Regions from separate parts of the Streptomyces sp. JLBG701 genome, predicted to be linked through region 2. Evidence: riboswitches for the same ligand, from Rfam matches in the RefSeq annotation. Region 2 holds a riboswitch; each other region holds the start of a gene.
What was found. Region 2 has a riboswitch for cyclic di-AMP ahead of AC5DRG_RS25100 (M23 family metallopeptidase). Riboswitches for the same ligand answer to the same signal wherever they lie in the genome.
Positions count from the first base shown of each region.

Region 1 (7,132 bases), 790 kb from region 2:
AGGACGTGATCGCCCAGTTCACCGATACCGGTACGGCACTGGCGGGTTCGGCGACCTACACGCCGTTCGGCACGAGGTCGGCGGCGAGCGGGATGCTGGGCAACCTGGGCTATCAGTCGGGCTGGACCGACCCGGCCACGGCCAAGGTGAACATGGCCGCGCGCTGGTACTCACCGCAGACCGGCCAGTTCAACAGCCGCGACACGGTGGGCAACGACCCGCTGCCGGCGTCGGTGAACGCCAACGCCTACGCCTACGCGAACCAGAACCCGATGACCGGCGTCGACCCGACCGGCCACTGGTTCGAGTTCGTGAAGAAGGCCGTCAAGAAGGTCACGAAGAAGGTCAAGAAGGTCGCCAAGTCGGCCTGGAAGAAGACCAAGACGACCGTCAAGCGGGCCGCGAAGACCGTCCGCAAGGCCGTGAAGCACGTCAAGAAGACGGTCAAGAAGGCCGCCCGCAAGGTGTATCGCACGGTGCGCAAGACGGTGCGCTATGTCTCGGACAGCGTCAAGAAGGTCAAGAGATACGTCAAACGCACCTACAAACGCGTAAAACGCGTCGCGCACAAGGTCGTTCACCACATCAAGAAGACGGTGAAGAAGGTCGCCAAGGCCGTCAGGAATGTGACGCACAAGGTGGTCAAGGCGGCCAAGAAGGCCGCGAAGAAAATCGGCAGAGGCGTCAAGAAGGCGGCGAAGGCCTCGGCCAACTTCGTGAAGCAGCACGCCGCGACGATCGCCTCGGTCGCGGTCGGCGTGGTGGTCTTCGCGGGCTGCACCGCCGCCACGGCGGGCGCCGGCGTGGTCGGCTGCGCGGCCCTGGCGGGCGCGGCGGCAGGCGGCGTCGGCTACCTGATGAGCGACGGTCCCAAGTCGGTCGGCGGCTTCCTCGGCGCCGTCGCCATCGGCGCCGTCACCGGCGCCCTCGGCGGCGCGGCAGGCGGCGCCGCCTCCGGCGCGGTGGGCCGCCTCCTGGCCGGCTCCGTCGGCAAGATCGGCACCGGCGCGGCCATGGGCGCGGCGGGCGGCGCGGCAGAGGGCGCGGTCGGCTACGGCGTCACCTGCGCTGCCAGTGAAGAGGGGTGCAGCGCGAGCGGGGTGGCGAAGGCCACGGCCGTCGGTGCGGTCACTGGTGGGGTGTTCGGAGCGGCGGCCAGCAAGTACGGGCGCAAGGGCTGCACGCCGCACAGCTTCACCGGGGCCACCTCTGTCGTCATGGCCGGCGGAGCGGCCAAGTCGATCTCCCAGGTCAAGGTCGGCGACTACGTCCTGACCGCCGAACCGGGCAAGAAGGAGAAGGAGAAGCACCGGGTCAAGGCCGTGATCGTCACCCGGACCGACCGCGACTACGTCGACGTCACCGTCAGCACGAAGTCCGGCCCGAAGACGATCCAGACCACCAAGCACCACCAGTTCTACGAGGTCACCCGGAACGCCTGGACCCAGGCCGGCGACCTCAAGACGGGGCAGAAGCTCCAGAACGGCGACGGGGCGGCGACGGCGATCGCCGAGGTCACGTCGTACACGGCGGAGCGCGTCACCTACGACCTCTCGGTGGAGGGGCTGCACACGTATCACGTGGTGGCGGGCGACATCGAGGTCCTCGTCCACAACAACTCCGGTGACGGCCAGGCATGCCCGACCGGCGCCGCTCCGGATGGCAACGGACAGTGGCGTCACAGTGGGCGGTTCGCGGCCAATCCCGATCGAATCGAGCCCGGAACGCCGGACGCCGACGGAATGGTGAGCGGGACGAACGAGTCCGGGCACGTCACCAGCCGGGCGAAGTTCCGCGTGCCCGTGCTGCAGAAGATGTGGGACGATGCCGAGCCGGGGACGCTGCCGGACGGCTCGCAAGGCCGCGCGTGTACACGCGGAGGGCCAAATTGCTCCGGTGTGGTGGGCGGAAATCCCTATAAGGGGGAGTCCCGCGACGGGAACTGGGATGGCGGCCACTTTCCGCAGTCCTGGTCCAACCGGAAGTTCCCATTGGGTACCTCACGGGAACAAGTCATCGACAACTACAACACGGATGTACGGTTGGAATGCGTCCCCTGCAATAGGGGAGCCGGAAACAGACAGGACGGATAACCGATAGCCATGGCTGCTCTGGTCGATCACTTCGAATCGCGCCTCGGTCGGCTCGTCGGGGCCTGGTCGGCCGGTGAGCAGTCACCCGAGGGCACCCCGCAGGTCGGATACTTCACCGGGGGTGCCCTGGCGGGGATCCAGTCCTACGCCACGATCGGGCTGTACAAGACGCCTCTGTCCTCCCGGGTTTCGGGCCGCCACCAGCATCTCGAACTGCTGGCCTGTGGCCGCCCGGTGCCGGGGGACGAGGCGGGGCCCTGGCCGGGCGTACTGGAATGGGTCTCGGAGCGTCTGGTCGCTTCCCAGGAGGCGGTGCTGCGGGGGGAAGTGGTCCCGCTCCCCATGCCGCTGATCCCAGGGGGCACCATGACGGCCCTCTACGCCGCGCTCCCCGTCTACTTCGACGACGACTTCTCCTCGGTCGTTCTCGAGAACGACGTGGAGGTGTCCGTCGTGTGGCTGGTTCCGATCGGCCCGTCCGAAGCGGCGTTCGTCGGTGCCAAGGGATGGCAGGCGTTCGAGGAGGAACTGGTCAGGCAGGATCCGGATCTACTCGATCTCAATCGTGCCGAGATCGCACTCTGACGCGTACGTGACCTGATGTGAGGGGCGACATGCCCCGGGGGTTGGTGCGAGCCAGTGGCGTGGTGCCCGTCGGATCCGGCCCGGATACCGTCGAGGAGTGACCGATCAACTCCGCCCCGACGGCGCCCCCGAACTCTTCACCTGGGACTTCGCCACCAACCCCTACCCCGCCTACGCCTGGCTCCGCGAGCACGCCCCCGTGCACTGGACCAAGCTGCCCAGCGGCGTGGAGGCCTGGCTGGTCACGCGTTACGGCGATGCCAAGCAGGCCCTCGCCGACCAGCGGCTGAGCAAGAACCCCGCTCATCACGACGAGCCGGCGCACGCCAAGGGGAAGACCGGTATCCCCGGCGAGCGCAAGGCCGAGCTGATGACGCATCTGCTCAACATCGACCCGCCCGACCACACACGGCTCCGCCGACTGGTCTCCAAGGCCTTCACCCCTCGCCGGGTCGCCGAATTCGCCCCCCGCGTCCAGGAGTTGACGGACCACCTCATCGACCGGTTCGCCGAGCGCGGCTCCGCCGACCTCATCCACGAGTTCGCCTTCCCGCTCCCCATCTACGCCATCTGCGACCTGCTCGGCGTCCCCCGCGAGGACCAGGACGACTTCCGTGACTGGGCGGGCATGATGACCCGGCACGGCGGCGGGCCCCGGGGCGGTGTCGCGCGGTCCGTGAAGAAGATGCGCGGCTATCTCGCCGAACTGATCCACCGCAAGCGCGAGGCCCTCCCCGCCGACCCCGCCCCCGGCGAGGACCTCATCTCCGGCCTCATCCGCGCCTCGGACGAGGGCGAGCACCTCACCGAGAACGAGGCGGCAGCCATGGCCTTTATCTTGCTGTTTGCCGGATTTGAGACGACCGTCAACTTGATCGGCAACGGCACGTACGCCCTTCTCACCCACCCCGAGCAGCGAGCCCGCCTCCAAACCTCCCTCGCCGCCCACGACGCCGGCCTCCTCGAAACCGGCGTCGAGGAACTCCTCCGCTACGACGGCCCCGTCGAACTCGCCACCTGGCGCTTCGCCATCGAGCCGCTCACCGTCGGCGGACAGGACATCGCAGCAGGCGACCCCGTCCTCGTCGTACTCGCGGCCGCGGACCGCGACCCCGAACGCTTCGCGCAGCCGGACACGCTCGACCTCTCCCGACGTGACAATCAGCACCTCGGTTACGGCCACGGCATCCACTACTGCCTCGGCGCCCCCCTCGCCCGCCTGGAGGGCCAGACGGCGCTCGCCACGCTCCTCACCCGCCTCCCAGACCTCCAACTCGCGGCGGATCCAACCGATTTGCGCTGGCGCGGCGGCCTCATCATGCGTGGATTGCGCACTTTGCCTGTGGAGTTCACGCCGGTCCGTTAATTCCGTCCGGCGACTGCGCAGGGCCCCGCTCCGCCACCGCAAACCTGACAAACCCTCAAGTCTGTGATCTTCACGTGATCCTCGCGGCATTAACTTGTGACAAGTGATCGACTGCAGATACGTTCGCGTACCAGTGCGACGCCCCCGCTTCATCCGTCGCGCAGGTCACTGTTGCCTCCGGAAAGGTCCCCACATGCTCTCCGGGAACGGTCGTCACCGTCGCCCCCGTCAGGCCCCCGCCATCCTCGTCGCGGCCGGAGTCACCGGCTCCGCCATCGCGATCCCGCTCCTCGGGGCGACGGTGGCGAGCGCCGCCGACGGCACCACGTGGGATCGCGTCGCGGAGTGCGAGAGCGGCGGCGCGTGGAGTGCCAACGAGGGCAACGGGTACTACGGCGGCCTCCAGCTGAGCCAGGAGAACTGGGAGGAGTACGGCGGCCTGGACTACGCCCCGAGCGCCGACCTGGCCAGCCGCTCGCAGCAGATAGCCGTCGCCGAGAAGCTCCTCGACGACCAGGGTGTGGGCGCGTGGTCCACCTGCGGCCTGCTCAACGGGCTCAGCCAGGACTCGGCTTCGGCGGATGTCGACACGGGTGTCGCGGGGGACTCGTCCGACTCGTCGGATTCGTCCAGCTCTTCCGGTCTGTCCGACTCCTCCGGTAAATCATCTGATACGTCCTCTTCGTCCAGCGACTCCTCAAGCGACTCCCCGGGCGCTTCCGCCGACGCCGGCTCCACGGGCAACTCCGCGGACAACTCCACCAAGTCCGACAAGTCGCCTTCGTCTTCCGAGTCCGCGTCGACGTCCACCGAGAGCGCTCCTCAGGAAACGGACAGTTCATCCACAGGTGCGACGAAGGGTGACGAGTCGGGCAACTTCGAGCAGAGTGTCGGCTCTTCGGCCCTCGTCGACACGGGCGCGCTCGGCACCGGCAGGCATCGCGGCGCCAGTGAGTCGCGTGAGTCGTACACAGTCCGTGCCGGCGACTCGCTCGCGTCCATCGCCGACTCCCTTGACCTCGATGGCGGATGGCGTGCGCTCTATGCCGCGAACAAGAAGGCGATCGGGTCCGACCCGAGTCACATCTTCGCCGGTCAGACCCTCGATCTTGGTGTCTAAACGGGTTAAAAGCAGCGGGAGTTCGCGTCATGGTTCGCGCTGAATGTCCGGTTTGGGGAAAGTGTGGGATGAGTCTCAGAAGCCCTGATCGTCTTTGAAATTCCGGCGATCGCCTGTCTACGGTCGTCACCGCTCGTCAACACGAGCCCCGTCTGCCGCAACGCCGAGTCCTGCCAGCGGCCTACGGGAACAGTCGTCGCTCAACAGCGCCGTAGGCAGGAGCGGGGGACCCAAGGTAAGTGCCGGGCCCGGCAGTTGAAGCCTTCGAGGCTTCAGTGGCCGGAACCGGCTTGGGGTGAAGTCGTACATCGAAAGGTGTGCGGCCGGGCAACTCACACGGCCCGAACCCGACAGCTCACCTCGCAGGCGTCGGTGAGGGGATCAACCATGCTGTTTTCCGGTAAGGGCAAGCACCGTCGCCCGTCCAAGGCCACCCGCGTCGCCGCACTGGCCGGCGTGACCGGTGTCGCCATCGCTGCGCCGCTGATGGCGTCCGGCACCGCCTCCGCCGCCACCGCCTCCGAGTGGGACACCGTCGCCCAGTGCGAGTCCGGCGGCAACTGGGCCATCAACACCGGTAACGGCTACTACGGCGGCCTCCAGTTCTCGGCCTCCACCTGGGCCGCGTACGGCGGCTCCGCCTACGCCTCCACCGCCGACCAGGCCACCAAGGCGCAGCAGATCGAGATAGCCGAGAAGGTCCTCGCCGCGCAGGGCAAGGGTGCCTGGCCGACCTGTGGCACCGGCCTGTCCAGCGCCTCGTACACCGGCAGCAGCAGCTCCAGCTCCTCCGCCGACACGAGCACCGGCACCACCACTCGCTCGACCGAGCAGTCGGCCTCCCGCTCCGCCGAGCGCCCGGCCGCCAAGAAGACCGTGACCACCCCGACCGGCAAGAAGGTCAAGAAGGGTGACGGCGAGTACAAGGTCGTCAAGGGTGACACCCTCAGCTCCATCGCCGAGGAGCACGACGTCAAGGGCGGCTGGGCGAAGCTGTTCAAGCTGAACAAGGACATCGTCGAGGACGCCGACCTCATCTACCCGGGTCAGCAGCTCCACCTCAAGTAAGACCTAGCTGAACCACAGCGCCCTCACATCCGTGGTCCTCATACTGAAGGCCTCGTGAGGGTCACCCCCGTCCCCCACGAGGCTCCCCGCTCCGGTGCGTGTTCCCCCGTACGCACCGGGGCGGGGCTTTTTCTTGCGCCGACTTTGTACGGCCGTCTTTGTACGGCCGTCTTTGTTCAGTTCAGAAACAATTTACTCTCGGTTCTGTCCAGGGGCCGGTCCAAGCGGTGGCTGATCGCCCGGAGCCGGTTAGGCTCGGTCTCGCAGAACCCATCGCGGTCTTGCAGAGCCGCGTCACATCCCAAGAAGGAGATGCTCGTGCCGTCCATCGACGTCGTCGTAGCCCGGGAAATCCTGGACTCCCGAGGCAACCCCACGGTCGAGGTCGAGGTCGGCCTCGACGACGGCAGCACGGGTCGTGCCGCCGTCCCGTCCGGCGCCTCCACGGGCGCCTTCGAGGCCATCGAGCTCCGCGACGGTGACCCCAACCGCTACCAGGGCAAGGGTGTCGAGAAGGCCGTACTGGCCGTCATCGAGCAGATCGGCCCGGAGCTCGTCGGCTACGACGCCACCGAGCAGCGCCTGATCGACCAGGCGATGTTCGACCTGGACGCCACCGACAACAAGGGCTCGCTCGGCGCCAACGCCATCCTCGGCGTCTCCCTCGCCGTCGCGCACGCCGCCTCCGAGGCCAGCGACCTGCCGCTCTTCCGCTACCTGGGCGGCCCGAACGCGCACCTGCTGCCCGTTCCGATGATGAACATCCTGAACGGCGGCTCGCACGCCGACTCCAACGTGGACATCCAGGAGTTCATGATCGCCCCGATCGGCGCGGAGTCCTTCTCCGAGGCGCTGCGCTGGGGCACGGAGGTCTACCACACCCTCAAGGGCGTGCTGAAG
Region 1 is NZ_CM178588.1:4,686,566-4,693,697, reverse strand. It holds gene AC5DRG_RS21455 (LamG-like jellyroll fold domain-containing protein) at 1-2,093, shown strand, start outside; gene AC5DRG_RS21450 (suppressor of fused domain protein) at 2,103-2,678, shown strand; gene AC5DRG_RS21445 (cytochrome P450 family protein) at 2,776-4,044, shown strand; gene AC5DRG_RS21440 (transglycosylase family protein) at 4,238-5,164, shown strand; cyclic di-AMP (ydaO/yuaA leader) riboswitch at 5,362-5,548, shown strand; gene AC5DRG_RS21435 (transglycosylase family protein) at 5,552-6,232, shown strand; gene eno (phosphopyruvate hydratase) at 6,545-7,132, shown strand, end outside.
Region 1: it holds a riboswitch for cyclic di-AMP, as region 2 does, so the genes downstream of both, AC5DRG_RS21435 (transglycosylase family protein) here and AC5DRG_RS25100 (M23 family metallopeptidase) in region 2, are expected to answer to the same signal.

Region 2 (7,132 bases):
GATGCCCAGCGCGCGGAGCTGGTCGGCCTTGTCGGGGTTGTTGGAGAGCAGGTCCAGCCGGTCGATGCCCAGGGCGCGCAGCATCTGGGCCGCCGCCGTGTAGTCGCGGGCGTCCTCGGGGAGGCCGAGGGCCGCGTTCGCCGCGTAGGTGTCGAGGCCCTGGTCCTGGAGGGCGTACGCGTCGAGCTTGTTGTAGAGGCCGATGCCGCGACCCTCCTGGCGGAGGTAGAGGAGCACGCCGCCGCGGTCGGCGATCCGCTCCACCGCCTCGCGCAGCTGCGGGCCGCAGTCGCAGCGGGCCGAGCCGAAGACGTCGCCTGTCAGGCACTCGGAGTGCAGCCGCACCAGCGGGACGGGGCCGGGGTCGCCGAGGACGACGGCCACGTGTTCCTGGCCGTCGGCCAGGCCGTGGAAGGTGACCAGCTCGGCGTCGACGGAGTAGCCGTCGCCGAAGCGAAGGGGCACTCGGACGCGGGAGCGCGGGGTGGCGGTAGGTGTGTCGGGCATGCGGGTCTCCGAGTTCCGTACCTGGTTCTATCGGTCTCTGCTTCAGATTTGAAGCAGATCCTCGGTTCGGAACCCTACCTCATGCTTGAAATTTGAAGCAACTAGATTACGAGCAGGAAGATGACGACCGCCGAAGCCACGGCACCCCCTCCGGTGCCAACCGTGGATCCTCCCCCTGGATTCCCTTCGCGACGCTCGTGCAGATCTCCTCCAGCTGTCCCACCTGCTCCTCGGTCAGATGGTCGAAGAGGGACGCGCGGACCGTCTCGACGTGGCCCGGTGCCGTGTGCTCCAGGACCGTCGTGCCCTCGTCGGTCAGTACGGCGACGCTGCCCCGCTTGTCCGACGGGCACCCCTCACGCCGTACCAGACCGTCCTTCTCCAGGCGCGCCACCGCGTACGTCAGCCGGCTGCGCGTGATCTTCAGCTTTTCGGCGAGATCGGTCATGCGCAGGCTGCGGTCGGGCACCTCGGAGAGGTAGGCCAGGATGGTGTAGTAGAGGTGCGGCATGCCGGCGTCCTGTTGGAGCTGCCGGTCGAGCGCGTCCTCAAGGAGAAGCGAGGCGGCGACGTACGCGCGCCACGCGCGCTGCTCCTCGGGGCTGAGCCAGCGGGTCGTCATGCACCCAGTGTAGGTTTGTTTCAAACTTGAACCAAGACCGCAAGCTCAAGACCTCAAGCTCAAGACCGCAGGTTGCCGACAGGGAGCGCGCCGATGCCCCACCCCCACGTCCTGCTCTCCGCCGCCGTCTCCCTCGACGGCTACCTGGACGACACCGGCCCCGAGCGCCTGCTCCTGTCCGGCCCGGCCGACTTCGACCGCGTCGACGAGGTACGGGCCTCCGTGGACGCGATCCTCGTCGGCGCCGGCACCATCCGAGCCGACAACCCCCGCCTCCTGGTCAACTCGCCCGAGCGCCGCGCCGCCCGCGTCGCCGAGGGGAAGCCCGAGTACCCGCTCAAGGTCACCGTCAGCGGCTCCGGCGACCTCGACCCGACCGCCAACTTCTGGCACACGGGCGGCGAGAAGATCGTCTATACGACCGACAAGGGCGCCGTCCGCGCACAGGCACTGGAGCTCGCCGCCGACGTCGTGCCGCTCGGCCCCGAGCTCGACTGGCACGCCCTCCTCGACCACCTGCACGACGTCCGCGGCGTCCGGCGTCTCATGGTCGAGGGCGGCGGGACCGTCCACACCCAGCTGCTTCAGCAAGGGCTCGCCGACGAGCTGCAACTCGTCGTCGCACCACTCTTCGTCGGCGACCCGGACGCCCCCCGGCTCTTCGGCCCCGGCCCCTACCAGGGCGGACGCCTGCGGCTCATGGAGACGCGGGCCATCGAGGACGTCGTACTCATGCGCTACGAGCCCACCGCGCCCGGCACCGGAGACGTACCGGCGTCCGCCGACGGGCACTGGCTGGCGCTGGCCTGCGAGCTGGCGGTGCTGTGTCCGCCCTCGGGGACCGCGTTCAGCGTGGGGGCGGTGGTGGTGGCCGCCGACGGGACCGAGCTGGCCCGCGGGTACTCGCGAGAGGGCGACGATCCCGTGGTGCACGCGGAGGAGGCCGCCCTCGCCAAGCTGGACCCGGCGGATCCGCGGCTCGCCGACGCGACTGTGTACAGCAGCCTGGAGCCCTGCGCACACCGTGCCTCGCGGCCCCGGCCGTGTGCGCGGATCATCCTCGACGCGGGCGTACGACGGGTGGTCACGGCGTGGCGCGAGCCGAACACGTTCGTCGAGGCGGCCGACGGGAGCGGGCTGCTGACCAGCCAGGGGGTCGACGTGGTCGTACTGCCGGAGTACGAGTGGGCGGCCATGGTGCCGAATCGGCATCTGCTGGGCTGAGTTGCCCGCGCACGGGTCGGCAACTGGGACCTCGCGATGGCCGACGCCGCGATCGGCATCGCCGTCTTCCTCGACGACCACCAGACCTTCGACCACGCCCTGAAGCGCTTCCGCGAGCGCGTGCCCGCCTACTTCTACTTGGAGAAGGACGGCAAGGTGCCGCTCAGCCCGGTCGGCTCGACCATCGACACCGAGGAGACCCGGCCCGCCGGCACCGACGACCTCTTCGTTTCCTGGGAGACCCTCACCCACGCCGGAAATCCTGCGACGTGAGGTGCCCTGAGCGCTTCAAATCAACGCGTGTGCATGTGGTCCTCCGGATGACGTACACTGGAGTCACAACGGCGCGGGGTGGAGCAGCTCGGTAGCTCGCTGGGCTCATAACCCAGAGGTCGCAGGTTCAAATCCTGTCCCCGCTACTCACGGCCGAAGGCCCGGATCTCTTGAGATCCGGGCCTTCGGTGTATTCCGGGCCGCCGATGCCGAGCGTCGAAACCTGGACGGGCGCGCCGCCACTGGTTCTTGATCGTTGTCACGGGGGGTGTTCGCATGATCCCGCTCCGCATAACGACTGACACACCGTCAGAATTGGTGTGACTCCTGAATCGCGGTCAACTCGCCCGTTTTCTACCGGTCATGACGGCTACGTCCTGCGGAAAATCGTTAATGATCAAGCCGAACGGCTTGGAATCCAGGGCCCGCGTCTATTAACGTTCGATAACGCAGCGCGGTCGTCCCAGCCGTCACAAGAGTCGGCTCCGTGCGCACGTGCCGAATCCCGCAAGGGAACCGGGGAACCACCAACTTGGGGTGAATCACGCGGATAACGCCGTGGCAGCACGGCAGTTATACGCGCGTAGGAGACCTTCCTGCTCCGAACCCGTCAGCTAACCCGGTAGGCGAGAAGGAAGGAAAGGAGCACGCCTACGTGGCGTCCAACCCGCCCGCCCCAGAAGCCCCGTTCGTGCCGGAACAGCGCAGCCCCGAGACCTTCGTCTACGGCGGCGCCCGCACCGACGAGGGCCCGAAGGAGGAGTGGAACCCCACCGCGGAGTCCATTCTTCCCGTACGAGGCCGGCACCGCGTCAGCAAGCAGCGCGGCGGGGGACTCGCCCGCAGCTCCACCGTCCTGGGCGTCGGTGTCATAGCCGCCGTCGGCGGGGCCGGTATGGCCAGCGCCAACACCGGCAAGCCGCCCGTCTCCATCTCCATGCCCGACCTGCCGTCCGTCGGCTCGCTCATCTCGGACGACGAAGGCCCCAAGGGTTCCGCCACCGCGCTCAGCAGCGTGGGTGTCACGTCCGAGGACACCGCCGAGGGCACCACCGACGCCGGCGAGGCACTGCGCGCCCGGATCATCCTCCAGGCCGAGCAGCAGCAGGACCAGGCCGACACCGCGGCGCAGGAGGCTGCCCAGGCCGCCATCGAGAAGAAGGCCGCGGACGCCGCCGCAGCGGCGGAGAAGGCGGCCGACGCCAAGGCCGCCGCCGCGAAGAAGAAGGCCGCCGAGGAAGCCGCCGCGAAGGCGGAGGCCGAGCGCCTGGCCGAGCTGGCCAAGCAGTACACGCTGCCGACCTCCTCGTACACGATCACCAGCACCTTCGGCCAGGCCGGCTCCCTGTGGTCCTCCGGCTACCACACGGGCCTCGACTTCGCCGCGCCCACGGGCACGCTCATCAAGGCCATCCACAGCGGCACCATCACCGAGGCCGGCTGGGACGGGTCGTACGGCTACAAGACGGTGCTCACGCTCGACGACGGCACCGAGCTCTGGTTCGCCCACCAGTCGTCCATCAGCGTCAGCGTCGGCCAGAAGGTCAACACCGGCGATGTCATCGGACGCGTCGGCTCCACGGGCAACGTGACCGGGGCGCACCTCCACCTGGAGGTCCACCCCGGTGGAGCGGACACCGGGATCGACCCGATGGCCTGGCTGCAGAGCAAGGGGCTCACCCCCTGAGGCTTGTTCCTCTCCGACTTCCGGCAGTCCTGGCGACACCCCCCCGACGCCAGGGCTGCCGGTCTTTTGGGGTTTACGGAACTTTGCCATTGCCTCCGGAACAGGGCGCTCCGGTGCGGGTGTTGCTGTAGAGCATGACTTCTCTTCGCAAGCTCGGCTCCTCCGACCTGGAGGTCTTCCCGCTCGTCCTCGGCGGCAACGTCTTCGGCTTCTCCGCCGACGAGGCGCAGTCCTTCGCCGTCCTCGACGCGTACGCGGCCGCGGGCGGCAACTTCCTCGACACCGCCGACTCCTACTCGGCCTGGGTCGAGGGCAACAAGGGCGGCGAGTCCGAGACCATCATCGGCAACTGGGTCAAGGCGCGCGGCAACCGTTCCGACGTGGTCATCGCGACCAAGGTCAGCCAGCACCCCGAGTTCCCGGGCCTCACGGCCGCCAACATCAGGGCCGCCGCCGACGCGTCCCTGCGCCGCCTGGGCACCGACCACATCGACCTCTACTACACCCACTTCGACAAGCCCGAGGTGCCGGTCGAGGAGATCATCGGCGCGCTCGACGAGCTGGTGAAGGCGGGCAAGGTACGGCACATCGCCGCCTCGAACATCTCGGCGGAGCGCCTCCAGGCATCCCTCGACTTCTCCGACCGCGAGGGTCTCGCGCGGTACGTCGCCCTCCAGCCCCACTACAACCTGGTCTCCCGCGACACCTACGAGGGCGAGCTCCAGGACCTCGCCGAGCGCACCGGCCTGGCCGCCCTCCCGTACTTCGGGCTCGCGTCCGGCTTCCTCACGGGCAAGTACCGCCCCGGCGTTACGGTCGACAGCCGGCGCGCCGCGATGGGCGCCGGCAAGCATCTCGACACCGAACGCGGCCGCAAGGTCCTCACGGCCCTCGACGAGATCGCCGCATCACGCGGGGCGGAGGTCGCCACGGTCGCCCTGGCCTGGCTCGCGTCCCAGCCGACGGTCGCGGCCCCGATCGCGTCGGCCCGTACGGTGGACCAGCTCCCGGCACTGGTCGCGGTGGCGGAGCTGGAGCTTACGGAGGCGGAGGTGGAGAGGCTTACGGAGGCTTCGGCGTAGGGGGTCTCTACGTCCGGTACGGGTTGTAGGCGGGGTAGGGATAGGCCGTGTGGGGCGCGGGGTAAGGCGCCGGCCCGTAGGCATGTCCGTACGCCTGCCCGTACGTCTGCTGTCCGTACGCCTGCTGTCCGTACGTCGGCCAGGGCGGTGGCACGATCACCGGTGCCGTCGCCCTCGCCGCGTACTCCAGGGCGGGGCGGGCGACATCCCGGCGGCTCCACAGCTCGTGCAGCAGTTCGCGTTCCCGTACGACGAAGTCGGTGCTCGCCCGTCCGCCGTGTCCCCGGTGTCGTAGGAACGCCAGTGAGGTCGCGTAGGCCTCGTACTGGGCCACCGCCCGCCCCGCGGGTTTCCCGAAGTGGCGCCTGGCGTATTCGCGGGCCAGCCGCCGGGCCCGCATCGAGCCGAGCGCGTACGGCTCGGCCGGTCCGAGCCAGCCGGTGGCGACGTAGGCGGGCAGTTCGGTGCGGACCGTCCGCAGCTCGCGCTGCCGGGTCCAGATGACCAGCCAGGTCAGCAGCCCGAACGCGGGCACCATGAACGTCCCGTACACGGCGAAGAAGCCGTACTCCCCGAGCGTCGACGAGCCGTTCCAGAACGCGTGCATCCCCATCGCGAGCAGCAGCCCGGCCGGCGGGAGCAGGAAGCGCCGCAGGTGCTGGCGGTCCCCGGCGAGTGCGGCGATGCCGAAGCCGATGCCGGTGAGGACGGTGAAGAGGGGGTGCGCGAACGGCGACATGATGACGCGGACGAAGAAGGTCGCCGCGGTGACGGAGGCGATGCCGCGGTCGCCGGTGATCTGGTCGGCGCCGAAGGCGGTGCCGAGGTAGAGGATGTTCTCGGTGAACGCGAAGCCGGTGGCGGTGACCCCGGCGATGACGACCCCGTCGACGATCCCGGTGAAGTCGCGCCGCCGGAAGAGGAAGACGAGGAGTACGGCGGCGGCCTTGGCCGACTCCTCGACGATGGGCGCTATGACGGTGGCCCCGAGGGTGTCCGCGCTGGTCGGGTCGGCGGTCGCGGTCGCTATCCACCTGGTCGCGAAGCTGTTGGCGACGATCGCTATCAGTGCCGCGGCGCAGGCGCCCCAGGAGAAGGCGAAGAGCAGATTGCGCCAGGGGCCGGGTTCTACGCGGTCCAGCCAGCGGAAGGCGGCTATGAGAAGGGGTACGGGCAGCACGGCGAGGCCGAGTCCGACCAGGAAGCCCTCCGTGCCGGTCTGTTCGCGGACCAGGGCGAGGATGACCAGCCCCGAGAGCGCGAGCAGGGTGATCAGCGCTCCGTAACGCACCCACTTCCGCTGCCACCAGTGCGCGTGCCGCAGCGCTCCGCCGGGGGGACCGGGAGGACCTGGGGGATGCGTGGGGTACGGGGTGCTGGTGGCCACGGCATTGACCCTAACGAGGGAAGTTCAGTGGGGGGTCGTCGCGTTCGTGTCAGTCGGTGGGCTGCTCGTCGCGCTGGTCGTCGTGGGGTACGCGACGGAAGAGCAGATCGTTCACGACATGTCCCTTGTCCAGTCCCTGGCCCTCGAAACGGGTCCGCGGCCGGAAGTCGGGACGCGGCGCAAAACCGCCGTCGGTCTGGGTGTTCTCGAAGTCGGCGTGCGCGGTCAGCACTTCGAGCATCTGTTCGGCGTACGGCTCCCAGTCGGTCGCACAGTGCACGATCGCCCCGGGCCGCAGACGGGTCGCGGCGAGATCGAGGAACTCCGGCTGGATCAGCCGCCGCTTGTGA
Region 2 is NZ_CM178588.1:5,474,645-5,481,776, reverse strand. It holds gene AC5DRG_RS25125 (GTP cyclohydrolase II) at 1-507, opposite strand, end outside; gene AC5DRG_RS25120 (MarR family winged helix-turn-helix transcriptional regulator) at 614-1,129, opposite strand; gene AC5DRG_RS25115 (dihydrofolate reductase family protein) at 1,223-2,353, shown strand; partial or broken gene AC5DRG_RS25110 (hypothetical protein) at 2,372-2,626, shown strand; tRNA gene AC5DRG_RS25105 (tRNA-Met) at 2,699-2,772, shown strand; cyclic di-AMP (ydaO/yuaA leader) riboswitch at 3,113-3,270, shown strand; gene AC5DRG_RS25100 (M23 family metallopeptidase) at 3,282-4,313, shown strand; gene AC5DRG_RS25095 (aldo/keto reductase) at 4,448-5,395, shown strand; gene AC5DRG_RS25090 (PrsW family intramembrane metalloprotease) at 5,403-6,782, opposite strand; gene trmB (tRNA (guanosine(46)-N7)-methyltransferase TrmB) at 6,832-7,132, opposite strand, start outside.

Region 3 (7,132 bases), 3.0 Mb from region 2:
GCGCCCCACGCCGCCGGGCGTGCGTCCGACGCCGACGACCGCGACGGATCCCGGGACGAGCAGCCGTCGTACCGACCGCCCCTCGGCGCGCTGCTCCCGCGCGCGCTGCACGGCGAGCGACCGATCTGTGGGTTCGAGGTCAAACTCCAGGCGTACGACGCCGTCCTCGAAGCTGCGCTTCTGGGTGTACCCGGCGTCCATGAACACCTTGATCATCTTGGTGTTGGCGGGCAGCACCTCGGCGGCGAAGCGGCGGATGCCGCGCTCGCGGGCGACGGCGGCGATGTGTTCCATGAGGGCGGAGGCGACGCCGCGTCCCTGGTGCGCGTCCTGGACGAGGAAGGCGACCTCGGCCTCGTCGGCGGGCGCGGAGGCGGGCATGCCGTCGGCGCCAATCCGGTCATAGCGTACGGTTGCGATGAACTCGCCGCCGATGGTGGCCGCGAGTCCCACCCGGTCCACGAAGTCGTGGTGCGTGAAGCGGTGGACATCCTTGGCGGACAGGCGGGGATACGGCGCGAAGAAGCGGTAGTACTTCGACTCGTCGGAGACCTGCTCGTAGAAGCTGACCAGGCGCTCGGCGTCATCAACGGTGATGGGCCGGATGCGTGCGGTACCACCGTCGCGCAGCACCACGTCGGCTTCCCAGTGGGCGGGGTACTCGTGCCGGTCCGACGAGGTCTGCATGGGCCCCAGAGTACGGCTCGCGTACGACAACGGCGCGAGGCAGTCTGTGGGGAAAGCAAGTCGGGGATGTGGGGCCGAGGCCGCGGTCCTACGTCACTCCCGGGCGGGACGAAGGACCGCTCCGGGCATGCTTCACGATGTGGGAAACTGGTCTAGACAACCCTGAATACCCGAAGGGCAGCATCACATGGCTGAGCGCCGCGTCAACGTCGGCTGGGCCGAGGGCCTCCACGCCCGCCCCGCCTCCATCTTCGTCCGGGCCGCCACGGCCTCCGGTGTCCCCGTGACGATCGCCAAGGCCGACGGCAACCCCGTCAACGCGGCCTCCATGCTGGCCGTTCTGGGCCTCGGCGCCACGGGTGGCGAGGAGATCGTCCTCGCCTCCGACGCCGAGGGCGCGGACGCGGCCCTCGATCGTCTGGCGAAGCTGGTCGCCGAGGGGCTCGAAGAGCTCCCCGAGACCGTCTGAGCGACAACCGCACCGCACGGCGGAGCCGCGTCACCCTTTCCGGGTGGCGCGGCTTTGTTGTTTTTCCAGAATTTACCGCGGGCATACTCGGGAAAATCGCCGCGGGCATGACTTTGACGCGCGACCGGAAATTCCCGGCGCGCGAGAAAAGGGCAGCGGAAATACGCCTCCACCGAATATCCCTTCTTTGTATACGGTGCCCGTGTTAATGCCGCAGGCCAGACATGTTTACGGGATGTTGCGAAGTCCTCACGCGATCCGGGCGATCTCCATTGCCGGGAACCCGCATCCGGTGCACGGTGGCCGCGCGCTCGGCGTGCAGGGCCGTGATCGCCCGCGCGCGGTCGCTGTCGCCGCGCGCGACGGCGTCCACGATCGCCCCGTGCTCCGCCCAGGACTCCACGGGGTTGGCCGGCGCCTCCACCGCGTACATCCAGGCGATCTTGTGCCGCAGCTGGGTCAGCATGGAGGTCAGCGCGGGGCTTCCGGAGGCCTGGGCGAGCGTCTCGTGGAACCAGCCGCCCAGGGAACGCAGATCCTCGCTGTTGCCCCTCCTGGCACGCTCCTGGCCCAGCCTGACCAGACCGCGCAGCACCTTCAGATGGGCCTCGGTGCGCCGCTGGGCGGCCCGGGCGGCGCCGAGCGGCTCCAGGAGCATGCGCATCTCCAGCAGGTCGGAGGCCTCCTGCTCGGTCGGCTCCGCGACGCACGCGCCCGCGTGCCGCCGGGTCACCACGAAGCCCTCGGCCTCCAGCGTGCGGAGGGCTTCCCGGACGGGGACGCGCGAGACGCCGTAGCGGCGCGCGAGGAGTTCCTCGGTGAGCCGGCTGCCGCGCTCGTAGACACCGGCGACGATGTCGTCCCGGATCGCCGTGCATACCGAGTGCGCCGGAATACGCATGACCGACCTCCGCTTTAATCCCCGTGAAACGTCGACGATTGACGTGTGTTCAGTGACTCTATTGCAATGAGCGGGAATTTCCGATGGCGGGCCGGAATCCATGGATATTTTTTGGACAGCGGGGCCCCTGAAACGCCGAAAGCCCCGGCGGGGGGCCGGGGCTTCAGGGGGCGGAGCGGTCGGTCGTCAGACGTTCACGCCGTGCGAGCGGAGGTAGGCGACCGGGTTGATGTCCGAGCCGTACTCCGCGGTCGTACGGGCCTCGAAGTGGAGGTGCGCTCCGGTGACGTTGCCGGTGGCGCCGGAGAGGCCTATCTGCTGGCCCGTGGTCACCTGCTGGCCGACCGAGACGCCGATGGACGACAGGTGCCCGTACTGGGTGTACGTCCCGTCATTCATCTTGATCACGATGTTGTTGCCGTAGGAGCCGCCCCAGCCGGCCTCGACGACGGTGCCGTAGCCGACCGCGCGGACGCTGGTGCCGGTCGCGGCGTGGAAGTCGATGCCGGTGTGGCTGCCGGAGGACCACAGGGAGCCGCCGGCCTGGTAGCCCGTCGAGACGTAGGAGTTCGCGACCGGGGTGACGAAGGTGTTGAGGCGCTTGCGCTCAGCCGCACGGGCGGCGCGCTCTTTGGCCTCGCGCTCTTCCTTGGCCCTGGCGGCGGCCTTCTTGCGCGCGGCCTTCTCGGCCTTCTCGCGCGCGGCAGCGTCCTCGGCGGCCTGCTTCTGGGCGGCGGCCTGGTCGTCGATCTTCTCGGCGACCGAGTCGCCCATGGTGACGACCGGGATCAGACCGGTCTGCTCGACGGTGTTCTCCGCGGCGAGCGCCGGGGCGGCGAGGGTGCCGATGACGCCGGTGGTGGTGAGGGCCGCGATGCCCGCCGCGCGGGCGGTGGTGCGCTTCATCCGGCTGGGAGCGCGATGCTTCCCGGTGGCGCAGGTGAACGCCATGTAGTGGCTGGTCCTTTCCTTCCTTCTCGCCTACCGGGTTAGCTGACGGGTTCGGAGCAGGAAGGTCTCCTACGGACCCCCTCGCTGCACGCGCGGGCGTCCGATTCACCCCAGGGACTGCACAGAGTGGGTCCCCGGCTCCCCTGGCTCGCGCCGTACGGGGACTCGGCGATGGCTGTCCGGTGCCGCGGACGCGGCGCAGTGCCTGACGGACAGCCCGGACGACGCTAAACGGGACATCTTTCAATCCCCAAACGGATCAAGCGATTTGTAGCGCATGCCACAGGGCAGACAGGCAACCTCTCCCTCAATTCGGACATAAAGGGGCCCTGGTGACTCTTCAGTCACCAGGGCCCCTGTACGCGTGTCGGTACGCGCGTGCCGCTGGTCGGCTCTCTACTCGGCCGGAACGACGGTGACTTCGCCGATTCCGAGCGCCTCGACCGGCTCCGCGATCTGCGCCGCGTCACCGACGAGGATCGTCACCAGGCGGTTCACCGGGAAGGCGCTCACGGCCGCCGCCGTGGCCTCCACGGTGCCGGTGGCGGCGAGCTGCCGGTACAGCGTCGCCTGGTAGTCGTCGGGCAGGTACTGCTCGACCTGGTCGGCCAGCGTGCTCGCGACGGCCGCGGCGGTCTCGTACTTGAGCGGCGCCACGCCGACGAGGTTCTGGACGGCGATGTCGCGCTCGGCGTCGGTGAGTCCCTCGGCGGCGAGCGTGCGCAGCACCGTCCAGAGGTCGTCCAGGGCCGGGCCGGTGTTCGGGGTGTCGACGGAGCCGCTGATGGCGAGCATCGCGGCTCCTGTGCCGTCCGGGGCGGCCCTGAGGACCTGCCCGAACGCCCGTACGCCGTAGGTGTAGCCCTTCTCCTCGCGCAGGACGCGGTCCAGGCGGGAGGTGAGGGTGCCGCCCAGGCAGTACGTGCCGAGCACCTGGGCGGGCCACACGCGGTCGTGCCGGTCGGCGCCGACGCGGCCGATGAGCAGCTGCGTCTGGACGGCACCGGGGCGGTCCACGATGACGACGCGGCCGGTGTCGTCGGCGGTCACCGGCGGCACGGGCAGCGGCTCGGCGCTGGAGCCCGTCCAGGAGCCGATCGTGTCGCCGAGCAGCTCGTCGAGGTCGATCCCGGTGAGGTCGCCGACGACCACGGCGGTGGCCGTGGCGGGCCGGACGTGCTTCTCGTAGAAGGCGCGTACCGCCGCCGAGTCGATGTTCCGGACCGTCTCCTCGGTGCCCTGACGCGCGCGTGACATGCGCGCGGTGGCCGGGAACAGCTCCTTGTAGAGCTCCTTGGCCGCGCGGCGGGAGGGGTTGGCCAGCTCGTGCGGGATCTCGTCGAGACGGTTGTCGACGAGCCGCTCGACCTCGCTGTCCGCGAACGCGGGCGCCCTGAGGGCGTCGGCGAGCAGCCCGAGCGCCTTGGCGAGGCGCGAGGCCGGCACTTCGAGGCTCAGCCGTACGCCGGGGTGGTCGGCGTGCGCGTCAAGCGTGGCCCCGCAGCGCTCCAGCTCGGCGGCGAACTCCTCCGCGGTGTGCTTGTCCGTGCCCTCGGAGAAGGCACGCGCCATGATCGTGCCAACGCCGTCCAGACCGGCCGGCTCGGCGTCCAGGGGCGCGTCCAGGAGGACCTCAACGGCGACGACCTGCTGACCGGGGCGGTGGCAGCGCAGCACGGTCAGGCCGTTGTCGAGCGTCCCGCGCTCCGGCGCCGGGAACGCCCACGGCCTTGCCTCGCCGGCCTGCGGCTGGGAGTGGAACTCCATCGTGGCGAGCTCGGTCACTTGGCCGCCTCCTCGTTCTTGTCGCCGGCCTCGACCGTGGCCTCGGCCTCGGGGTCTTCGGGGGGATCCGCGTCCTCGGCCGCCTCTCCGGCGACCGGCTCGTAGACGAGCACCGCGCGGTTGTCCGGGCGCAGGCGCGCCTTGGCGACCTGCTGGACCTCCTCGGCCGTCACGTCGAGGACGCGCTGGACGGCGGTCAGCGCGAGCTGCGGGTCGCCGAACAGGACGGCGAAGCGGCACAGTTCGTCGGCGCGGCCCGCGACCGTGCCGAGCCGGTCCAGCCACTCGCGCTCCAACTGGGCCTGGGCGCGCTCCATTTCCTCGTCCGTGGGGCCCTCCGCGGCGAACCGGGCGAGCTCCTCGTCGATGGCGGTCTCGATGACGGGCACCTCGACGTCACCGGACGTCTTCACGTCCAGCCAGCCCAGGGAGGGCGCCCCGGCCAGCCGCAGCAGGCCGAAGCCGGCGGCAACGGCCGTACGGTCCCGTCGTACGAGCCGGTTGTAGAGGCGGGAGGACTCGCCGCCGCCGAGGACGGTGAGCGCCAGGTCGGCGGCGTCCGCCTCGCGCGTGCCGTCGTTCGGCAGCCGGTAGGCCGCCATCAGGGCGCGCGCGGGGACCTCCTCCTCGATGACCTCGCGGAGCTGCCCGCCCATGACCTCGGGCAGCGAGCCGTCGCGGGGCACGGGCTTGCCGTCGTGCGAGGCGATGGAGCCGAAGTACTTCTCGATCCAGGCGAGCGTCTGCTGCGGGTCGATGTCGCCTACGACCGACAGCACGGCGTTGTTGGGCGCGTAGTACGTGCGGAAGAACGCGCGCGCGTCCTCCAGGGTCGCCGCGTCCAGGTCGGCCATCGAGCCGATCGGGGTGTGGTGGTACGGGTGCCCCTCCGGGTAGGCGAGGGCGGTCAGCCTCTCGAACGCCGTGCCGTAGGGGACGTTGTCGTAGCGCTGGCGGCGTTCGTTCTTGACGACGTCCCGCTGGTTCTCCATGGACTCGTCGTCGAGAGCCGTGAGCAACGAGCCCATGCGGTCGGCCTCCAGCCAGAGGGCGAGCTCCAGCTGATGGGTCGGCATGGTCTCGAAGTAGTTGGTGCGCTCGAAGCTGGTGGTGCCGTTGAGCGAACCACCGGCGCCCTGGACGAGCTCGAAGTGACCGTTGCCCTTCACCTGGCCCGAGCCCTGGAACATCAGGTGCTCGAAGAGGTGAGCAAGTCCTGTACGCCCCTTGACCTCGTGGCGCGAGCCGACGTCGTACCAGAGGCACACCGCGGCGACCGGGGTCAGGTGGTCCTCGGAGAGCACCACGCGCAGCCCGTTGTCCAAGCGGTGCTCGGTCGCTGTGAGGCCGCCGGAGTCTGCCTCGGCTGTGGCCGTGTGACCCATGGGCATGTACGTCCCTTCGCTCGCGAACGCGGTTGGGGAAACCGCGGGTTTTCCTGCCGTCCTGCCACTGTATGCAAGCGCGCGGACCGGCGGCGAAGTTCCCGGACCGCGTACGCCGAGAGCGAGATCGCGTAGCCTGCGGGCAGCCGTGCCGCAGGAGGGCACGGGTGGGCGCGGGCGGCACCTCGCGGCGCCGGACCGAGCGGCCAACGCCGGGCCCTGGTCCTCGTTGTCAGTGCGCCGGTCCACAATGGTCCGGGTCAGATCCCGTTCACGCATCAGCAAGAGTGCGCCCCTAGCAGGCGAACGACCAGAAACAGGAGGAGCCGGCAGCGATGGCCCGCCGCACCACGAAGACCCCGCCGCCCGACGACTCGTTCGAGGAGAGAATCCTCGACATCGACGTCGTCGACGAGATGCAGGGCTCCTTCCTCGAGTACGCGTACTCGGTCATCTACTCCCGCGCGCTGCCGGACGCCCGGGACGGCCTCAAGCCCGTGCACCGCCGCATCGTGTACCAGATGAACGAGATGGGCCTGCGCCCCGACCGCGGCTATGTGAAGTGCGCGCGCGTCGTCGGCGAGGTCATGGGTAAGTTGCACCCGCACGGTGACGCGTCGATCTACGACGCCCTGGTGCGCCTCGCCCAGCCCTTCTCGATGCGCCTGCCCCTGGTCGACGGCCACGGCAACTTCGGCTCACTGGGCAACGACGACCCGCCGGCCGCCATGCGGTACACCGAGTGCCGGATGGCCGACGCGACGAGCCTGATGACGGAGTCGATCGACGAGGACACCGTCGACTTCTCCCCCAACTACGACGGCCAGGAGCAGGAGCCGGCGGCGCTGCCCGCCGCCTTCCCGAACCTGCTGGTGAACGGCGCGTCGGGCATCGCCGTCGGCATGGCCACCAACATGCCGCCGCACAACCTCGGCGAGGTCATCGCCGCCGCCC
Region 3 is NZ_CM178588.1:8,432,858-8,439,989, reverse strand. It holds gene AC5DRG_RS38915 (bifunctional acetate--CoA ligase family protein/GNAT family N-acetyltransferase) at 1-687, opposite strand, end outside; gene AC5DRG_RS38910 (HPr family phosphocarrier protein) at 875-1,156, shown strand; gene AC5DRG_RS38905 (GntR family transcriptional regulator) at 1,362-2,057, opposite strand; gene AC5DRG_RS38900 (M23 family metallopeptidase) at 2,244-3,008, opposite strand; cyclic di-AMP (ydaO/yuaA leader) riboswitch at 3,022-3,189, opposite strand; gene AC5DRG_RS38895 (M16 family metallopeptidase) at 3,405-4,793, opposite strand; gene AC5DRG_RS38890 (M16 family metallopeptidase) at 4,790-6,184, opposite strand; gene AC5DRG_RS38885 (DNA gyrase/topoisomerase IV subunit A) at 6,514-7,132, shown strand, end outside.
Region 3: it holds a riboswitch for cyclic di-AMP, as region 2 does, so the genes downstream of both, AC5DRG_RS38900 (M23 family metallopeptidase) here and AC5DRG_RS25100 (M23 family metallopeptidase) in region 2, are expected to answer to the same signal.

Region 4 (7,132 bases), 4.3 Mb from region 2:
ATGTCGTCCGGCGACAGACTCCCCTTGGCCGTCACATGGTCGCCCGAGGACTCCCCGCGCAACCGCCGCCCGATCCACGGCACCAGGTACTCGCGGGCCCAGTGGACGTCGTCGCGCCGGACGTCGAGCGTGCCACGCGGTGGCAGCGGCGGCCACGGCTGGTCCGGGTCGGCCGGTACGTCGAGCCCGAGGACCTGCCCGGCGCGCAGCGCCACGCGCGTATGGCCGTCCGCAGACAGATGCAGCCGGTCGCCGTCCCAGGCACGACGGTCCTGGATGGTCTTCAGGGACCACAGGTCGAGCACCGGACAACCGTATCGGTCGGCGATGGCCCGCACATGCCCGTTGTAGGTGGCGATCTTGCCGCGCAGATGCTTCAGCACGGGCACGCCACGGGTGTCGAAGCCGGTCGTCACCACCACCGTGCCGACGGCCGAGGTGAGTGCGATGACCGCCCGCTCGAAGCGTTCGGCGACCTCGTCGGGATCGGTACCGGGCCGGAGGATGTCGTTGCCGCCCGCACAGAACGAGACCAGGTCGGGCGCGAGCTCGATGGCCCGCGGGACCTGGTCCGCCACGACCTGGTCGAGCAGTTTGCCGCGCACGGCGAGGTTGGTGTAGCCGAAGTCGCCTTCGGGCCGCCGGTCGGCGAGCAGTACCGCGAACCGGTCGGCCCAGCCGACGAACGCCCCGTCGGGGCCGGGGTCGCCGACGCCTTCGGTGAAGCTGTCCCCCACCGCCACGTACGACCCGATCACTGATCTGTTGTCATTCTTCGAATCGTCTGCCACACCGGCATGATTCCTCTTCGGGTGTGACCTACGCGACCGTAATAAGGGGTTGACGGACGGTGACATAAGCCACTGCTAAAGGCTTTCCCAACTGAGGAATAACCCTCCGATCAGGGCTGTTCCGGCGTCAACCGCCACACCCGGAACTCTGTGATCCTGAAGTGGCTCCACACGGTCCGGAAGGCGAAGTGCCCGCTCGTGTACGGCTCCGGGTCCGTGAAGTCGAAGACGAGCCGCCCGTTGTTCCACCACAGCACCGTCGACCCGTCCGAGACGATCCGGACCCGGTTCGGCTCGTTCGCGGTGAGCAGCGGCTCGGTGTAGTCGTAGACGAGCGGGCGGACCCCTGGCTCCCCCACGTACCGGCGCAGCCGCGTCGTGGTGTTCGTGTTGGCGCCGTAGCCGACGTAGTACGTCCTGAGGTAGTCGTACTCGTCGAGCGCGCCGCCCCGCACGGTGGCGAAGAGGTCGTCCGGGGAGCGCACGTCGGTGGCGTTCCAGAAGTTGTTGAGGTCGGAGACCCGGTCGTTGACCCCGCCCTCGGACACCGGCGTGGCGGTGTACTCGAGAACGTACGGCCCCTCCAGCCTCCGCTTGAACCAGACCGTCGCACCGCTCGGCACGTCGATCTCCAGGACACCGCGGGAGGCGGTGACGGTGCCGCCGCCCTGCAACTCGGCGACCCACTGCCCGAGACCGTGGCGGAAGTCGTCGTGCGCGATGAGCCGGCGGTGGCGGGGCGCGGCGCTCGCCGCCGTCGGAGCGAGCGCCGCGAGGGCGGTGCCGGCGGCGAGGGCTCCGAACGTTCTACGCGTGGTCGTCACGGGATACGACTCCTTCGGGAACGGGATCACTGTCGCCTCACCCTCCCTCCCCTGCCGACGCCTTGGACACCCCTGCCACAAAGAGGCAACACAGCGATCACGAACGGGGAGCAGTGGACACACCGAAGGCCGGACCCGGGGATCGGGGTCCGGCCTTCGGTGGCGTGGGGGCGCTTCAGGCGCGGGTGTCAGCCGACGGAGACACCGTGGGAGCGGAGGTAGGCGACCGGGTCCACGTCCGAGCCGTAGTCCGGCGTGGTGCGGATCTCGAAGTGGAGGTGGGGGCCGGTCACGTTGCCGGTCGCACCGGAGAGGCCGAGCTGCTGCCCCTCGGTCACGGTCTGGCCGCTGGAGACGGAGAGCGACGAGAGGTGGGCGTACTGGGCGTAGTAGCCGTCGGCGAGCTTGATGACGACCTGGTTGCCGTACGCACCGCCCCAGCCGGCGGAGACGACCGTGCCCGCGGCCACGGCCTTGAGCGAAGTACCGGTCGGGACGACGAAGTCGACGCCCGTGTGGTAGCCGCTGGACCACATGCTGCCCGCCGTGTGGTAGGCGGTGCCGACGGTGGCACCGGCCACGGGGAGGGTGTAGCCGCTGGAGGTGCTGGTGCTCGTGGTGTCGGTCGCGTCGCTCGTCGACGTGTTCGAGGACGAGGAAGCCGAAGAAGACGAGGACGAGGACGAGGAGGCTGAAGAAGACGAAGAGGACGACGACTTGGTGGTGTCCGTCTTACCCGTCTTACCCGTCGCGGCCTTTCCGCCGAGCGTGAGCTTCAAGCCGGGGTGGATCAGGGACGGGTTGCTGCCGATGGCCTTGCGGTTGTCCTGGTAGATCCTCGTCCAGCCGCCGCTGACGTCCTGCTCGTCGGCGATCTTCGAGAGGTAGTCCCCGGCTCGCACCGAATAGGTCTTGACGCCCGAACTCTTGGTGTTGGCCTTCTTCTCGGCGGCCTTCTTTTCAGTGGCCGTCTTCTCGACCGTCGCGGTGGAAGACTGCGCGGCCTTTTCCGAAACGGACTGCGGGGTGGCCGCATGGGCGCCGGTGGCCCCCATGAGCGGAAGGGCGAGTGCGGCTCCGCCGGTTCCGGCAACGGCGATCGAGCGGGTGAAACGCTGGGCCTTCGGGCGGCGGTGCTTACCCTTCGCGGGCATGACGAATTCCTCTCCGGCGCCTACGAGGTGAGCTGTCGGGTGCGAGCTGGAGATGCCCGGTCGCGTCGAAACGCGGCTTTACCCCTAGCCGTTCCGGAGACCGGAACAGGCGGTTCTACCTGTGGGTCCCCCGCTCCTGCCGTTCACCGGTGAGTTGCGGATTCCGGGCGGCGGCAGGATTGGGCGTCCGTCCGGATTGGTGGCGAACGTAAGCGACCAAGACGCAAAGGGACAAGCAGGAGGTTCCAGTTGCACGCGTTTCTTGTGATCCCCTGTGAGAATTCACGGTCACCCTCCGTGAATTCCACCCCCGTCACTTACTTCAAATCCCCAGGAAATGAACCGGAATTACGTGAACATGACGGGCGACGCTCGGTCACGAATGAGACGCTGCTCACGCGACACATCCCCAGAACCCTTCATTCCAGAGCGAGTTGGAATGAAGGGTTCAATTCGGACAGAATACTCAGATGCGACGCAGCCGGAAAACTGCCGCATCAAGGTCACCGAGCAAGCCTGTACGCAGCCCGTGATGCAGCAATACGGCACCCCTGTGAACTTCGCCCGTTTCACGGCATTCGTACGATGCTGTCGGGTCGAGGCCGCGCAACCGAAGAGCCGGGACCGGCTCGCCGTAACTCTGCGCCTGGAGCCAGGCGAGGACGACGGCCTCGTCGCCGCGCACGTACTGCACGGCGCTCAGCCCGCCGCGCGGAGGCCGCAGCCGGTACTGGTCGCCGCGCTGCACGAGGGGCCGGATCTCCTTGTAGAGCTCCACCCACTCCCGCGCCTCGGCGAGCTCCTCGTCGCTCCACTTCGCGAGGTCGCCACCGACGCCGAGTACGCCCGCCATGGAGCTCACGAACCGGAATCGGAGCGAGCTGACCCGGCCGTTGAGCTGGGTGTTCGGGCTGTCGGTGACCCAGGCGGCCATGACCCGGGCGGGGTGGATCTGGCTGAAGCCGTGCTGGATGGCGAGCCGGTCGAGGGGGTCGGTGTTGTCCGAGGTCCACACCTGATCCGTACGGCTCATCACACCGAGGTCGATCCGGCCGCCGCCACCCGAGCAGGACTCGAAGGCCACCCCGGGATGGGCCTCCCGCAGCCGGTCCAACAGGGCGTAGAGCGCGCGCACATGGTCGACCCACAGGCGCTGCGGATACGGCTCACCGGGCCAGCCCGCGTCGGTGAAGCAGCGGTTGAAGTCCCACTTGACGTAGTCGACGGGGGCGCTGGAGAGGAGTCCGTCGAGCTTTTCCCAGAGGTATTCCTGGACGTCCTCGCGGGCGAGGTTCAGTACCAGTTGATTGCGGAACTCCGTCCGCTTTCGTCCGGGCTGGAACTGCACCCAGTCGGGGTGCGCGCGATACAGCTCGCTGTCCGGATTGACCATTTCGGGCTCGACCCAGATGCCGAACTGCATGCCGAGGTCGTGGACGTAGTCGGCGAGCGGCTTGAGGCCGGCCGGGAAGCGGTCGGGGTTGGGCGCCCAGTCGCCGAGCCCGGCCCGGTCGCTGGTCCGCGTCCCGAACCAGCCGTCGTCGACCACGAACAGCTCGACGCCCATCGCCGCGGCCCGCCGCGCGAGCTCCCGCTGCTGCTCCTCGGCGATGTCGAACTCCGTGGCCTCCCAGGAATTGAAGAGCACCGGCCGGTCCTGGTCGACCTCCGGGATGACGTACGTCCGCTGGTAGGCGTGCCAGGTCCGGCTGGCGCCGCCGAAGCCCGCGTCGCTCCACAACCCCGCGAAGACGGGCGTCGTGAACGACTCGCCCGCGTCCAGCTTCAGCAGGCCCGAGTCGTCGTATCCCACCCCGCCGGTGATCTGCACGCGCGCGTCCGGAAGTTGGGCCACGGCGATCCGCCAGGACCCCGACCAGCCGAGGGCGCAGCCGTAGACCTCGCCGCGCTCCTCGTTCGCGTCGGTGTCGAGCGCGACCCACGGCAGGTGCTGGTGCCCGGTGTGGCCGCGGCGGCTGCCGATGACCTTCTCACCGTAGGTGAGGGGGGCGCTCACGAGCCGGGACTCGGCGGCCCAGCGGCCGTGCAACTGGGACAGGCGCCAGCCGTCGCGGTCGGGCAGGGTCCAGGTGGCCGAGTCGGCGCGGAGCAGCTCCAGGGCGGCCGGGCCGTCGTTGCCGAGCGTCGTCCAGCGCTCGACGACATCTCCGCGCATCCGGTAGTGCAGCGTGACGGACAGCCCGGCGTCGCGGAAGCGGAGCCGCAGTTCGTCGCCCTCGCTCTCGTCCCGCTCGAAGCTCCACTCGGTGCCGCGGCGCTCGTCCGTGCGCACGGACAGGGCGGGGCGCGTGAAGCGGGGGCCGCCCTCGACCGGGTACTCCTCACGGCCGTCGAGCTGGGACTCGAAGGGCCAGTAGTCCGGCAGCGGGCGCACGGCGAGGGCCTCGGCGTCGGCCAGGGTGATCCTGGGACCCCAGTGCAGATGCAGCAGTTCGTCGGCGTCCGTGAGATGGACGGCGTAACTGCTCGTGGGGCCCGAAAGAAGCCACGTACGACCGGTCTCGGCGATCTCCAACATCAGGCTCCCACACATCTCAACAGGTCCGATCAAGCACCAACATCATCAACGTCCGGGGGCCGGAGAAGCAACGCCTGTGGACAACTCATTGCCCTGGGAATCCATGTCGTATGGTCGAAGGCGTGCCCACCGATGACGTGCGTCGGCGGGGCGGACTGGGAGGAGCCCCCGTGACGCAGCAGGTGCCGTCGACCGAGCCCGAGCTGGCCGCAGTGCGCAACTTCCGTGACGTGGGCGGGCTGCCGACCGTGGACGGACGGCGGGTGCGGCAGGGCGTGCTGTTCCGCAGCGGCCATCTCGCGCACGCGACCGACGAGGACGCCACGTTCCTCGCCTCCCTGGGCCTGCACACGATCTTCGACTTCCGCAACGCGGCCGACAAGAAGCTGGAAGGCGAGGACGTCGAGCTGCCCGGCGTGCGCAATGTGAACCTGCCGCTGACGGATCCCGCACACGGCTCCGAGTTCTGGGTCATGGTCCGCGACGGCGACATCGACCAGCTGCGCTCGTTCCTCGGGGACGGCAAGGGCGCGGACCGCATGATCGGCTCGTACCGCACGATCGTCAAGGAACGCACCGCCGAGCACTCCCGGGTGCTGCACGCGCTCGCCGAGGACAGCGTGCCGGCCCTGATGCACTGCGCGGCCGGCAAGGACCGCGCGGGCCTGTCGATAGCCGTGACCCTCCTCGCCCTGGGCGTGGAGCGCGAGGCGATCCTCGCCGACTACCTGGAGTCGAACGCCAAGCACCGCCGCTACAAGGTGCACCGCAGCAGCTCCTCGGCCTCGGCCTACTCCCCCGAGGTCATGGAGCTGCTCAGCCCCCTCTTCGACGCGCGGGCCGAATACCTGACGGCGGCCGTCGAGACCATCGAGGAGACGTGGGGCGGCGTCGACGCCTACCTGGAGCAGGGACTGGGAATCACGCCGGAGACCCGGGAGCGGCTGCGCGAGCGCCTGCTCGACTGAGGCGGCCCTTCACTGCCTCGCCCCCATCTCGAACAGCAGGAAGAGGAAGGCGGCGAAGACGTGGCCCGCCGCGATGTAGATGATCAGCCGGACCCACATGGCCCGGGGGAACTTCTCCTCCATGTCGCTCATGACGTCTCTCCAATGGTGGGGCCGAGGCACAGCGCGGTGGTGGGGCTCTGCAGGAGCGTGTGGACGAAGAGGAGTTCGACTCCGTCGCGGTCCTCGGCGGCGAGGCGGTGCGGGGTCAGCGAGTCGAAGTGCGCGCTGTCGCCCGGCGGCAGCACATGCGTGGTGTCCCCGAGGCGCAGCCGCAGCCGCCCCTTGAGGACATACAGCCACTCCTCGCCGGCGTGCACGCGCACGATGTCACCCTGGGAGCCGTACGGGATGTGGACCCGCAGGGCCTGCATCCCGCGGCCCGGCGCCCCTGCCTGCCGGTAGGTCCAGCCGCCCGCCCGGGTCGGTTCCATGTCGGCGGCGCGCACGACCGCGTCCCGGTCCGCGACCGTCTCGCCGAGCAGCTCGGAAACCGTCGTACCGTAGATACGGGCGAGCGACAGCAGCATCGGCAGTGATGGCTGGCGCCGGCCGGTCTCCAGGCGGGAGAGGTGGGCGGGCGAGAGTCCGGCCGCGTGGGCGGCGGTCTCCAGGGTGAGGGCGGCGCGGCGGCGCAGCGAACGGAGCTGCGGTGCGACGGTGGGCAGGTCTTCGGCCGGCCCGGACGCCGACAGCGGCTCGGGCTCGGCTTCGGGAGCGCTCATGCCCTCCATTCAGCCGCAGCTTTACCTCTGAGGCAACTTTCTTGCCTCAGAGGCAAAGTCTGCTCCGGCTGTGGTGCCTAGCGGTTTGCCAC
Region 4 is NZ_CM178588.1:9,778,847-9,785,978, reverse strand. It holds gene AC5DRG_RS44760 (SGNH/GDSL hydrolase family protein) at 1-758, opposite strand, end outside; gene AC5DRG_RS44755 (DUF6250 domain-containing protein) at 902-1,615, opposite strand; gene AC5DRG_RS44750 (M23 family metallopeptidase) at 1,804-2,769, opposite strand; cyclic di-AMP (ydaO/yuaA leader) riboswitch at 2,772-2,949, opposite strand; gene AC5DRG_RS44745 (alpha-galactosidase) at 3,236-5,308, opposite strand; gene AC5DRG_RS44740 (tyrosine-protein phosphatase) at 5,479-6,276, shown strand; gene AC5DRG_RS44735 (DUF6126 family protein) at 6,286-6,408, opposite strand; gene AC5DRG_RS44730 (helix-turn-helix domain-containing protein) at 6,405-7,040, opposite strand; gene AC5DRG_RS44725 (aspartate aminotransferase family protein) at 7,118-7,132, opposite strand, start outside.
Region 4: it holds a riboswitch for cyclic di-AMP, as region 2 does, so the genes downstream of both, AC5DRG_RS44750 (M23 family metallopeptidase) here and AC5DRG_RS25100 (M23 family metallopeptidase) in region 2, are expected to answer to the same signal.